DNA from 2 places in the Kribbella sp. CA-294648 genome. Region 2 is predicted to be linked to the other one. Evidence: riboswitches for the same ligand, from Rfam matches in the RefSeq annotation. Region 2 holds a riboswitch; the other holds the start of a gene.
What was found. Region 2 has a riboswitch for glycine ahead of ACQPYM_RS38860 (L-serine ammonia-lyase). Riboswitches for the same ligand answer to the same signal wherever they lie in the genome.
Positions count from the first base shown of each region.

Region 1: it holds a riboswitch for glycine, as region 2 does, so the genes downstream of both, gcvP (aminomethyl-transferring glycine dehydrogenase) here and ACQPYM_RS38860 (L-serine ammonia-lyase) in region 2, are expected to answer to the same signal.

Region 1 is NZ_CP191981.1:4,037,813-4,044,323, reverse strand. Features, by position in the region: gene ACQPYM_RS19250 (serine hydrolase domain-containing protein) at 1-271, opposite strand, end outside; gene gcvP (aminomethyl-transferring glycine dehydrogenase) at 268-3,138, opposite strand; glycine riboswitch at 3,210-3,308, opposite strand; gene ACQPYM_RS19240 (MerR family transcriptional regulator) at 3,330-3,947, opposite strand; gene ACQPYM_RS19235 (bifunctional nuclease family protein) at 4,174-4,665, opposite strand; gene ftsR (transcriptional regulator FtsR) at 4,735-5,469, opposite strand; gene ACQPYM_RS19225 (FHA domain-containing protein) at 5,456-5,977, opposite strand; gene gcvH (glycine cleavage system protein GcvH) at 6,147-6,511, opposite strand, start outside.
Region 2 is NZ_CP191981.1:8,158,098-8,164,608, forward strand. Features, by position in the region: gene ACQPYM_RS38850 (cell envelope integrity protein TolA) at 1-294, opposite strand, end outside; gene ACQPYM_RS38855 (alpha/beta fold hydrolase) at 395-1,087, shown strand; gene ACQPYM_RS38860 (L-serine ammonia-lyase) at 1,049-2,422, opposite strand; glycine riboswitch at 2,501-2,593, opposite strand; gene ACQPYM_RS38865 (DUF3817 domain-containing protein) at 2,662-3,009, opposite strand; gene ACQPYM_RS38870 (alpha/beta hydrolase) at 3,107-4,597, shown strand; gene ACQPYM_RS38875 (hypothetical protein) at 4,603-4,839, opposite strand; gene ACQPYM_RS38880 (aminopeptidase P family protein) at 5,060-6,484, opposite strand; gene ACQPYM_RS38885 (putative hydro-lyase) at 6,495-6,511, opposite strand, start outside.

The DNA.
Region 1 (6,511 bases), 4.1 Mb from region 2:
TGCCCACGGCATCATTCAGGGTGAGCAAACCGTCGTCGCGGCACTGCATGATCAGTACCGCGGTCAGCGTCTTCGTGATCGACCCGATCCGGTACTGCACGTCCGGCCCGGGCGCCAGCCCTTGCCCGTCCGCGAACTGCCCGCGCGACCCCGTCCACACCAGTGCGCCATCCCGCAGTACACCGGCATTGATCGAGGGCAACCGCCACTCACTCTGGGCTGCCGCAACGTCGGCGTACAAGGCTGCGGCAGTGTCAGGGCGAAGCGTCACTCAAAGGCCTCCGGGGAAGGGCAGGAGCAGATCAGGTTGCGGTCGCCGTAGGCGCCGTCGATCCGGCGGACCGGCGGCCAGTACTTCGTGGTGCGGTCGACCGACTGCGGGAACGCGGCCTCTTCGCGGGTGTAGGCGTGCTCCCACTTGTCGTTGATCACCGACGACGCGGTGTGCGGCGCGTTCACCAGCGGGTTGTCGCCGGCCGGCCACTCCCCCGCCGCGACCCGGTCGACCTCGTGCCGGATCGCGATCATCGCGTCGCAGAACCGGTCCAGCTCGCCCAGATCCTCGGATTCGGTCGGCTCGACCATCAGCGTGCCCGCGACCGGGAACGACATCGTCGGCGCGTGGAAGCCGTAGTCGATCAGCCGCTTCGCGACGTCGTCGACGGTGATCCCGGTCTCCTTGGTCATCGGCCGCAGATCCAGGATGCACTCGTGCGCGACCAGGCCGTTCTCACCGGTGTAGAGCACCGGGAAGACGTCCTCGAGCCGCTTGGCCACGTAGTTCGCGGTCAGCACCGCGGCCTTCGTCGCCGAGGTCAGCCCTTCGGCGCCCATCATCCGGATGTAGGCCCAGGAGATCGCCAGCACGCCGGCCGACCCGAACGGCGCCGCGCTGATCGGACCGACGCCCGACTCGGGGCCGGCCTGGTCGAGCAGCGGGTGGTTCGGCAGGTACGGCGCCAGGTGCTCGGCAACCGCGACCGGACCGACACCCGGACCACCGCCGCCGTGCGGGATGCAGAACGTCTTGTGCAGGTTCAGGTGGCTCACGTCGCCGCCGAACTCACCGGGCTTGGCCAGCCCGAGCAGCGCGTTCAGGTTCGCGCCGTCGACGTACACCTGGCCGCCGTGGTCGTGGACGATCTGGCAGACCTCGGTCACGCTCTCCTCGTACACGCCGTGCGTGGACGGGTAGGTGATCATGATCGCCGCGAGCTTCTCGGCGTGCTCGTCGGCCTTGGCGCGCAGGTCGGCCAGGTCGATCGTGCCGTCGTCGTTGCCCTTGACAACAACCACCTTCATCCCGGCCATCACCGCGGAGGCCGCGTTGGTGCCGTGCGCGCTGGCGGGGATCAGGCAGACGTTGCGGTCTTCGTTGCCCTGGGCCCGGTGGTAGCCACGGATCGCCAGCAGACCCGCGAGCTCACCCTGCGAGCCCGCGTTCGGCTGGATCGAGACCTTCGCGTACCCGGTCACCTCGGCCAGCCAGCGCTCCAGCTGGCCGATCAGCTTCACGTACCCGGCGGCGTCCTCGATCGGCGCCAGCGGGTGCATGTCGGCGAACTCCGGCCAGGTGACCGCTTCCATCTCGGTGGTCGCGTTCAGCTTCATCGTGCAGGAGCCGAGCGGGATCATGCCGCGGTCGAGCGCGTAGTCGTAGTCCGACAGCTTGCGCAGGTAACGCAGCATCGCCGTCTCGGACCGGTGGGTGTTGAAGACGGGGTGCGTCAGGTACTCCGAGGTCCGGAGGACCGTCTCGGGCAGGCTGCCGCCGCCGAGGGTCGCGTCGTACGTGACTCCGAAGGCGCGGCAGACCCGGCCGAGCGCGGTGGCGTCGGTCTTCTCGTCGCAGGAGATGCCGACATGGTCCGCGTCGACGAGCCGCAGCCAGATGCCGTTCTGACGGGCGTTGTCCACGACGTCAGCCGCCCGGCCGGGCACGCGAGCCAGCACGGTGTCGAAGAACTGCTCGTGCACAACCTCGACGCCACCGGCCTTGAGCGATGCGGCGAGGCTGTCCGCGTTGCGGTGCACCCGGTCGGCAATCGCCTTCAGTCCGTCAGGACCGTGGTAGACGGCGTACATCGAGGCGACGACGGCCAGCAGCACCTGCGCAGTACAGATGTTGGAGGTCGCCTTCTCGCGACGGATGTGCTGCTCGCGCGTCTGCAAAGCCAGCCGGTACGCCGGTGCACCGTCCGCGTCAACCGAGACGCCGACCAGCCGGCCCGGCAGTGAGCGCTCGAGGCCGGAACGCACGGACATGAATCCCGCGTGCGGGCCACCGTAGAAGAGTGGGACACCGAAGCGCTGGGACGAGCCGATGACGATGTCGGCCCCGGCCTCACCCGGCGCTTCGAGCAGCGTCAGGGCGAGCAGGTCGGACGCGACGGCGACGAGGGTCTCCCGCTCGTGCGCCGCGGCGATCAGCGGCTTCAGGTCGCGGACGACACCGCCGGACCCGGGGTACTGGACCAGGAACCCGAAGAAGTCGCCCTCGGGCAGTCCGTCGGTCGTGTCGGCGGCGACGACCTCGATGCCGAGCGCCTCGGCCCGGGTCTCGACGACGGCGATGGTCTGCGCGAAGCAGTCGGCGTCGACCAGGAAGCGGTTGCTCTTGCTCTTGCGGTTGGAGCGGTGGGCCAGCGTCATCGCCTCAGCGGCGGCGGTGCCCTCGTCGAGCAGCGACGCGTTCGCGGTCGGCAGGCCGGTCAGGTCCGACACGACGGTCTGGAAGTTCAGCAGCGCCTCCAGCCGGCCCTGCGAGATCTCCGGCTGGTACGGCGTGTAGGCCGTGTACCAGGCCGGGTTCTCGACCAGGCGGCGGACGATCACCGACGGGGTGAACGTGCCGTAGTACCCCTGGCCGATCATCGAGGTGGCGACGGTGTTGCGCGCGGCGAGCTGGCGCAGCTCGGTCAGCGCGTCGACCTCGGAGGCCGGCTCGGGCAGCCGGAGCGGCTCGGTCGACCGGATCGACGCGGGCACGGCGGCATCCACCAGCGCGTCGACATCGGCGTACCCGAGGGCCTGTACCATCCGGGCGACCTCGTCCGGGCGCGGGCCGATGTGCCGGTCGGCGAACACCGCCGAGACCGGCGACTGGGGCGTTGGGGTGGAGGAATCTGACGCAGTCATTGAAGAGGCTCCGTTGCTGACAGTTGCCGGTGGCCTCCCCCTCTGTCACGCAGCGCACGCTTCAGAGTCGCCTAAGGCACTCGGTCCATGGGCCTGAGAGGTTCCGGGGAGGAATTGCCCCTTCGGCGCCCAGCCAAACAACGTTGCTGAGACTCTCCCGAGTGCTGTGTACGGCTGTGGTCGAGCGTACCTCAGCCGGTCATCCGGGCGCGGCGACGGGCAGCCAGCTCGTCGTTCGCGTGCGCCTGGTCGGTCTCGCCGTGCGCGTCGAGCCGCTCGGTCGGCAGCTCCGACAGCGAACCCTCGACCTCCCGCCAGACGCCACCGAGCGCGATCCCGAAGACCCCCTGGCCGCCGGCCAGCAGATCGATGACCTCGTCCGGCGAGGTGCACATGTAGACCGAGGCGCCGTCGCTCATCAGCGTGATCTGGGTCAGGTCATCGATGCCACGCTTGCTCAGGTGGGCGATGGCACTGCGGATCTGCTGCAGCGAGATGCCCGCGTCGAGCAGCCGCTTGATCACTTTGAGCAACAACACGTCGCGGAAACCGTAGAGCCGCTGGGTGCCGGAACCGGTGGCCGGACGCACGGACGGCGAAACCAGCCCGGTCCGGGCCCAGTAGTCCAGCTGGCGGTAGGTGATCCCCGCCGCGGCACACGCGGTCGGGCCGCGGAAACCGACGTCGTCGGGCATCGGCGACAGGTCGTCGTCGAACAGCAAACCCTGGACGCCGGCGCTGGCGGCCGCCTCGGCGTGTGCTTCGGACGTCGACTGCGCCGTCAGATCAGTGTCGCCGGTGCGTGTCACGCCTGAGCCTCCCTGGGTACCGACTGGAACGGATCACATCCGTGGAGTTACAACACCCCACAACTCCTTCAAGGTAAGCCGCCACCCAGGCCCGGTCAACGACAACCGCCCCGAGCCGGAGGCGTGTCGCGCCACCGACACGAATCGTTACCTGTCCGGCCTTGTACCACCCTGACTCAAACCGGCTGTCACGACCTCTCCGCCGGCAGCCGAGGGAGCCTGCTGGTCAGCTCTTGTCGAAGTCTTCCGGGGTGACCTGGTCGAGGAACTCGCGGAAGCGTTCGACCTCTTCCTCTTCGACCACCTCGTCGTCCTCGTTCTCGCTGTCCGGGACGGGGATGCCGGCCTCGGCCAGGATCTCCTCGGTGCAGAAGACCGGGGTCCCGGTGCGCAGGGCCAGCGCGATCGAGTCGGACGGGCGGGCGGAGATCTCGGTCTTGTCGTCGAAGACCAGGATCGCCTCGAACACGCCGTCGGTCAGGTTGACGATCCGGACCTGGCTCAGGGTGTGACCGAGCATCCGGATGGTCTCCGCGAACAGGTCGTGGGTCAGCGGCCGGGGTGGTTCCATCCCCTGCTGGGCGAAAGCGATCGCGCTCGCTTCGGCCGCACCGATCCAGATCGGCAGGTACCGCTCGCCGCCGACCTCCCGGAGCAGCACGATCGGCTGACTCGAGGGCATCTCAACCCGGACTCCGACCACGTCGACTTCGCGCACACGTCCAGCCTACTCTGCGCACCAGGCCGGGGCTGCCCCACCGCCGCCCGGCGGCGCGTAGTACCGGGGTCAGCGGGTGAGGCGGGAGCGGACCAGTGCCGCGTGCAACCGAACCGCCAGGGCGGCCAGTTCCAGCGTCTTGTCCTCGCGCCGCGGCTGGACCACCTGCTCGATCAGGCCCACCTCCCGATCGGCCGCCGCCCGGAACGGCCGCAGGTGGCGTGGCTCCACCCCGTACTGCGCGAACTCCGCGGCCGCCTTGGCGATCAGGATCGCGTCCCCGTCGTAATGGTTGCCGCGGGCCACCACGAGGTTGTGACTCTCCAGCTGTTCGAGCAGTTCGGCGGTGATGCCCGCCGCTTCGCGCAGCTCGTCCCGGGTCAGCTTCAGCTCGGTCCCGTACGTCGAGAAGTCCTCGGCATCCGGCAGACCAGCGGGCTGAGGCAACTGTTCCGGCGCCGCGGGCCGGCCACCGGCGGCAGGCGGCCGCAGTCCCCGGTCCATCGCGCTCAGGTGCTCCTTGATCACCTTCAGCGGCAGGTACTGATCACGCTGCGCCGTCAGCACATAGCGCAGCCGCTCGATGTCGGCCGCGCTGAACTTGCGGTACCCCGACGCCGTCCGGGCCGGGGTCACCAGCCCCTCCGCCTCGAGGAAGCGGATCTTGGAGATCGTCACGTCGGCGAACTCGGTCTGCAGGAGCCGCAGCACCTCACCGATGCTGTGGCTCCCGACGGCGTTCGCCCCGGCCCCGACCCCGTCGCGCCAGCCGGAGTCTCCGACCGCTGGGTCAGGCCTGACCACTGGCGTAGTAGACCAGGCGGTACTTGCCGATCTGCACCTCGTCGCCGTTCGACAGTTGCAGCTCGTCGATCCGGTCCCGGTTGACGTAGGTGCCGTTCAGGCTGCCCACGTCGCGGACCTTGACACCGGACGCGTCACGGCGGAACTCCGCGTGCCGCCGGGACACGGTGACGTCGTCCAGGAAGATATCGCTGTCGGGGTGCCGGCCGGCCGTGACCACGTCGACGTCGAGCAGGAACCGGCTGCCCGCGTTCGGGCCGCGCTGGACGATCAGCAGGGCCGAGCCCTGCGGCAGCGCGCCGACGGCGGCCTCGTCCTCGGCGGACAGTTGCTCGCCGGAGTCGAACCGCTCGGTCTCCGGCTCGACGCTGATCGGTGTGAGCATCGCGGTGTCGGTCACGCCGGGGGCGGTCACCGGACGGTCCGCGCCAGGGAGCATCGTTCCGCACTGCGAGCAGAACCTGCTGCCCTCGGAGTTCTCGTGCCCGCACTGGTTGCAGAACGGCATGCTGTGATCCTCCCGATCGCCGGCGGTCCGGCGACGTTCTCAGTTGGCCCCGTATGACAAGTGTGGACTGCGACCCCAACCCTCGACCGGCGGTTGAGGTCTGATGAACCTACCAGCTAGCGCCCCGCGACCGAAGTTGGCCGAGGGTTGGCGGGGCGCCGGCGGCCGGTCAGCTCTGTTCGAGCTGTCCCTTGTAGGTCTCGGCGTCCATCAACGCCTCGATCTCCTCGTCGTCGTCCACCTCGATGTCGAGCAGCCAGCCCTCGCCGTACGGGTCGGTGTTGACCAGGTCGGGCTGGTCGGCGAGCGCCTCGTTGACGGCGCGCACGGTGCCGTTGAGCGGCGCGAACAGGTCGCTGACGCTCTTGGTGGACTCGAGCTCACCGCAGGAGTCGCCGGCCCGGACCGCGGTCCCGACCTCCGGCAGCTGCACGTACACGATGTCGCCGAGCGCGTCCTGCGCGAAGTCGGTGATACCGACCCGCACCGGGCCCTCGCCGCCCTTCACCCACTCGTGCTCGGCCGTGTACTTCA
Region 2 (6,511 bases):
GCCCGGTCCACTCGTCGCCGGAGGCTGTCCCGGCTGGCCGTTCTCGTCCAGCGGCCCGGTGGACTGCGGCGGCGACGAGGGCGTCGGCGTCACCTGCTGAGGAATCGCCGGCAACGTCTCGCCCGCCGCTCCAGGCGGAGGCGGCCCAGTCACCGGCTTGGCTGCCTCCACCCCAGCACCACCACCCGGCAGCGGAATCACCGGCGCCCGCGGCCCACCCATCAAGGCGACCACCAGCAAAACGGCATACACCCCCACCGGCACGACGAAGGCGACAGCAACACGGCGGGACATCCTCACAAGACCCGAACCGTACCGTTCAATGACCTGTTTGAAACACCCCTTTGGCGCATCTTTCTCGCCAGCACCACCGATTTCTGGCACCCTGACCGCCATGTCATCTCTGGTGTTGCTGCACGGGCTCGGCGGGACCGGGCGGGTCTGGGACGGGTGGGCTCAGCCTCGGGTGGCGCCGGACCTGCCGGGGCATGGGCGGGCCGGGGCGTTGTCGCGGTACACGTTCGAGTCGATGGCGGCTGCGGTTGCCGAGTTTCTGCCGGTACGCCGGGAGCTGGTTGTCGTCGGACACTCGTTGGGTGGAGTGATCGCGCTCGAGCTGGCCAGCGGCCGGTACGGCGTACAGGTGGATCGGGTGATCGCCCTCGGGGTGAAGGTCTCGTGGTCGGCCGACGAGCTCGCCAAGGCGGCTGCTCTGGCACAGAAGCCGATCGCGTGGTTCGACACCAGGGACGAAGCGGCTGCGCGGTATCTCAAAGTCTCAGGGCTGCAAGGGCTGGTCGATCCCGCGAGTGAGGCCGTGGACAGCGGGCTGCTGGAGGTCGGCGGACGCTGGCGAATCGCGATGGATCCGGCCACCTTCGGCGTCGGTGCGCCGAAGATGGCCGAGCTGATCGCGGCCAGCCAGGCGGACGTCGTACTGGCGCGGGGCGAGCTCGACCCGATGAACACCGACGCCGAGCTGGCCGCGCTGCACGATCAGGTCGTCACGCTGCCCGGCCTCGGCCACAGCGCGCACGTACAGGATCCGTCAGCACTCGATCACGTTCACGGCCAGGCCGCCTCGTGACGTCTCCTTGTACTTGATCTTCATGTCCGCGCCGGTCTCGCGCATCGTCTTGATCACCTTGTCCAGCGAGACGACGTGTACGCCGTCGCCGTGCATCGCCATCCGGGCCGCGTTGATCGCCTTCATCGACGCCATCGCGTTGCGCTCGATACAGGGGATCTGAACCAGTCCGCCGACCGGGTCGCAGGTCAGCCCGAGGTTGTGCTCCATCGCGATCTCGGCCGCGTTCTCGACCTGCTCCGGCGTCCCACCCAGGACTTCGCACAGGCCGGCGGCGGCCATCGAGCAGGCCGAGCCGACCTCGCCCTGGCAGCCGACCTCGGCGCCGGAGATGGACGCGTTCTCCTTGTACAGAACGCCGATCGCGGCAGCCGCGAGCAGGAACCGGACCACTCCGTCTTCTGTTGCCCCCGGCACGAATCGCCGGTAGTACAGCAGCACCGCGGGAATGATGCCGGCGGCACCGTTCGTCGGCGCGGTGACGATCCGGCCACCCGACGCGTTCTGTTCGTTGACCGCGAGCGCGAACAGGTTGACCCAGTCCATCACCTTCAGCGGATCGACCGACCACTTGTCGCTGCTCAGCTTCTGGTGCAACGCGTGCGCGCGCCGCGGGACCTTCAGCCCACCCGGCAGCGTCCCCTCGGTCTCGCAGCCCTCCTCGACGCAATCCTGCATCACCTGCCAGATGTGCAGCAGGCCCTCGCGGATCTCGGCCTCGGTCCGCCAGGCCAGCTCGTTGGCGAGCATCACCTCGCTGATCGGCAGCCCCGACTCGCGGCATCGATCGAGCAGCTCGTTGCCGGACAGGAACGGGTACTTGAGCGGCGTCCGGTCCGCGACGATCCGGTCGCCGGCCGCCGCGTTCTCGTCCACGACGAAGCCGCCGCCGACGGAGTAGTAGGTGCGCTCCCGCAGTACGGCGCCGTCGGCCATGCGGGCCAGGAAAGTCATCCCGTTCGGGTGGTAGGGCAACGCCTTGCGGCGGTGCATGACGAGCTGGCTGTTCTCGTCGAACGGGATCTCCCGCTGCCCGGCGAGCCGCAGCACGCCGGCCGCGCGGATCGCGGCGACCCGGCTCTCGACCGAGCGGGTGTCGACGGTCTCGGGGTCTTCACCCTCCAGACCGAGGATGACCGCCTTGTTGCTGCCGTGCCCGTGGCCGGTCGCCCCGAGCGAACCGAACAGTTGCGACTCGACGGCCGCCGTACGGTCGAGCAGTCCGTCCTCGGCCAGGCCGAGAGCGAACGTCCGGGCGGCCCGCATCGGTCCCACGGTGTGGGAGCTCGACGGACCGATCCCGATACTGAACAGGTCGAACACGCTGATCGCCATGCTGGAGGCCTCCTGGTCGCCATTGACCGATTGGTATGCCTCCCCGCTCTGTCAGGCAGGTCTGCCTTCCAGAGGTGCCTCGCCCGCACGGTGAAGGTGCCTGAGAGATTCTTGGGGAGAGTTGCTCCTACGGCGCCCGGGTCGAGCCCGGGTCTCTCCCGCACGGGTTCATGCGGCTGTTTTCTTGCTCGCCGCGACGGTACGGCGCGCCGGCGGCGCGCGTCAATCCGGCGCGGGCTTTAAGACAACCGGCCGGTGCGCTTGGCCCAGATCTCGAAGAACCAGGTGAACAGCGGCGGGATGCTCGCGGCGAGCGCCGCCAGCGTGACCGGGATGCTCCACCGCAGCCGGCCGCGGACGGCGACGACGGTGATCACGTAGGCGATGAAGATCCCGCCGTGGATCGGGCCGAAGATCTTCACGCCGATCTCGTTGTCGGACAGCACGTACTTGAACAGCATCCCGATCAGCAGGCCGGTCCAGGAGATCGCCTCGGCGATCGCCACGGCGCGGAAAACGGTTGCGTGCTTCGATCCGGCCGAAGCTTGCGTCGTCGCGCCCGTCGGGTCAGTCGTCGTCTCAGTCATCAGGCCTGTGACCCTAACAAGTCCCCCAAGCGGGCCGGGGGTTCGGTCAAGGGTCACCCCCGATGTGTTTCGGAAGGCGGTTGCCGAGGATCGGGGGATGAAGCTCAGAACCCCCACCTGGGGTGTGATCACAGGCTTGGTGTTCGCCGGTGTGGTCGCCCTGCCAGCAACCGCCAGTGCAACCGTCACCGCAACCGCCACAGCACCCGATGTCCTGCAATGGACCGACTGCGAGGTGAAACCCAAGGAGGACCCGCTGCTCGTGGCGGGCTCGAAGTGCGCCACTCTGCAGCTGCCGGTGGACTGGAACCGGCCGAACGGACCCACGTTCGGCCTGGCCATCGCCCGCCGTACTGCGAAGGACCCCGCCGCTCGCGTCGGCACCCTCTTCTTCGGTCCGGGCGGTCCCGGCGACTCCGGCGTCGACCGGATCCGGACCGGGATGGATCGCTTCAGCGACACCATTCAGAACCGGTTCGACATCGTCAGCATCGACCCGCGCGGGATCGCGCGCAGCAACCCGATCGTCTGCTCGGCCCCACTGCTGATGAAGCAGCCCTCGCCGCTGATCACCAGCCGGGCGGAGTTCGCGGAGACGATCCGCTACAACCGCAAACTCGCGAAGGACTGCCGGACTCACACCGGCCCCTTGTACGACCACGTCGACACGCTGCAGACCGTGCGGGACGTCGACGCGATCCGCGCGGCGCTGAGTGAGTCGAAGCTGACCTTCCACGGCAGTTCGTACGGCACGCTGCTGGGTCAGCAGTACGCCGAGCGCTACCCGCATCGCCTGCGCGCCCTCGTCCTGGAGAGCGTCTTCGACCACGGCGACACCACGACCGGTGACTGGCTCGACAAGCAGGCCGCGACGGTTCAGGACTCGTTCACCGAGTTCGTGAAGTGGTGCAACGAGACGACCACCTGCTCGCTGCACGGGCGGGATCTCCACGCGCTGTGGGCCGATCTCGTCGCCCGGGCCGGTCGCGGTGAGCTACCGGATCCGCGCCAGCCGAAGCTGAAGGCAACACCGTTCACCCTGACGTTCGGCGCGTTCCGGATGCTGTACGGCCCGAGGTGGCCGGAGCTCGCCGACATGCTGAAGCAGCTCGAAGTGAGCGAGCCGCCGACCGCTGAACCGCCGGTACCGACCGGGCTCGCCCAGAACCCGCTGGTCCCGTTCTGCCGTGACTTCAGCCTGCCGGTCCGCTCGTACGACGAGTACGCCGCTCACCTGCGCCGGATTGCCCGGAACACCGAGGACGTGAAGATCCCGCCGACGTTGATCGCCGTGACAAACTGTCTGGGCCTGCCGAAGGCGCCCAACCCGCAGCAGGACGTGCGGGTGCACCTGAAGACACCGGCGCTGCTCCTGAACTCCCTGCACGACCCCGCCACCGGCTACAGCTCGGCCCAGAGCGTGGCCCGCCAGCTCGGCCGGCACGGCGTACTGGTCACTTACGAGGGCTGGGGTCACGGCAGCTACGACGCGAGCCCCTGCACGCTGCAGACCGTCGACAACTATCTGGTCGCGCTGAAGGTTCCTGCCCGCGGCACCACTTGCGCCGCAGTACCGCCGACTGGCTGAGCTGGTCAGACGGAGACGAGGTTGGCTTCCTGGACGCGTTTCAGGGAGCCGCCTCGGTAGGCCTCGGCGGAGAGCTCGGGCAGTCGCGCGCAGGCGAGCTCGAGGGCTTCGGCCTGGGTCTGGCAGCCGTCGACGAACCAGTAGGGATCGTCGGGCTGCGGATCTTCCGCATCGTCGATGTCGGCATACCAGTAGCGGCCCCCGGCGCACGCGCAGCGCACCACCCGCACTCGCAGGTTCATCGGAAAATCCCCCCGTGCTGTTGTTCCCCTGGGACCCCCGGGTTCCCAGTCGGGGCCAGCTCGGCCGGTGCGCAGCCGCGGCCCCCCACTACCGCGCACCGGGCCGAGATTGACCCTCCCCCGCTCGTTACATCGTGCTGGGCGGACGAATGTTACTGCTTGTGACCAGGTTATTTTAAGTGATTACTTGACTACTCTAAGTTGTTGTTTGGAAGTCTCTTCAGCTCGGGAGCTGGGCGCGGGTCCAGGCCTCGAGGCCGTCGGTGGTGATCGGCAGCGCCTCGGTGAGGATCTCCAGCCGGTCGGAGTGCACCACGACGTTGTCCTCGATCCGGATGCCGATCCCGCGCAGCTCCGGCGGGACCGTCTCGTCGTGGGGGTGGAAGTACAGGCCCGGCTCGACAGCCAGCGCCATCCCAGCTTCCAAGTCCCCAGCGAGATACCGCTCCGGACGCGCTGCGTCGCAGTCATGGACGTCGAGCCCGATGTAGTGGCCGAGCCCGCAGACGACGTACCGGCGGTGCTGCTGCCCGTCCGGCCCGAGCGCCTCGTCCAGCGACACGTCCAGCACACCCCAGTCCCGCAGCCCCTCGATCAGGACCCGCATCGCCTCGTACTGGAAGGCCCGGTACGGCGCGCCGGCGCGGACCTCCGCGAGCGCGGCGACCTGAGCCTTGTGCACCAGGTCGTGCACCTGCCGCTGCGCCGGGGTGTACTCGCCCGTCACCGGGAAGGTCCTGGTCACGTCGGCGGTGTAGAGCGTGCGGGTCTCCACACCGGCGTCGAGCAGGATGACGTCGCCCTCTCGCACGGCGCCGTCGTTGCGAACCCAGTGCAGCACCGGTCCATGGTTGCCAGCAGCAACGATTGAGGCGTACCCCGGCCCGTTGCCCGCAGTACGGGCGCGTCGGTCGAAGGTGCCCTCCAGCCAGCGCTCGCCGCCACCGCGGACGGCCTCGGGAAGCTCGCGCGCCACGTCGGCGAAGGCGAGCACGCTGCCGGCGACTGCTTCGCGCAACTGGTCGAGCTCCCAGTCGTCCTTGATCCGGCGGAGCTCGGACAGGACCTGTCGCAGCTCCTGGGTGTTCGACGGGCTGCCACCTACCAGCGCGTCCAGCAACGGCTCCACGCCGTACGTCGTCATCATCGCCGGTACTGCGCCGCGCACGGCGGCCGGCAGCTCCTCGATCGGGCGGCACGGCAACTGCAGCGCCTCGGACCAGTCCTTCAGTCCGGGGACCGGCCCGATCCACAGCTCACCGTCCCGCGCGTTCGCGAAGAAGTCGGCTTCGCCGGGACCGGCGGTCTCGCGCAGGTAGAGCGTCGCGTCGCCGTCGCCCGAGATGACCAGGACCGAGCCCTCGGCCTGACAACCGGTGAGCCAGACGAAGTCGCTGTCCGCGCGGAACCGGTAGTCGGTGTCGTTCGACCGGACCGGCGCACGTCCGGCGGCGACCGCGATCCGGCGGCCGGGCAGGCTGGCGCTCAGCTTGGCCCGGTGCTCCGCGGCGGCCTCGGCCAGCCCTTCCGGCAGCACCACGGACCGATCGACCGGCCCCCAGTCACGGGCGATCGACGCACGGAACCCGGCCGCATCGATCGGCCGGTAGGACTTCCGCTGCTCTTCGGTCCGGTCTTCAGACATCTGCTCCCCCTCAGGGCTGGCGATAGA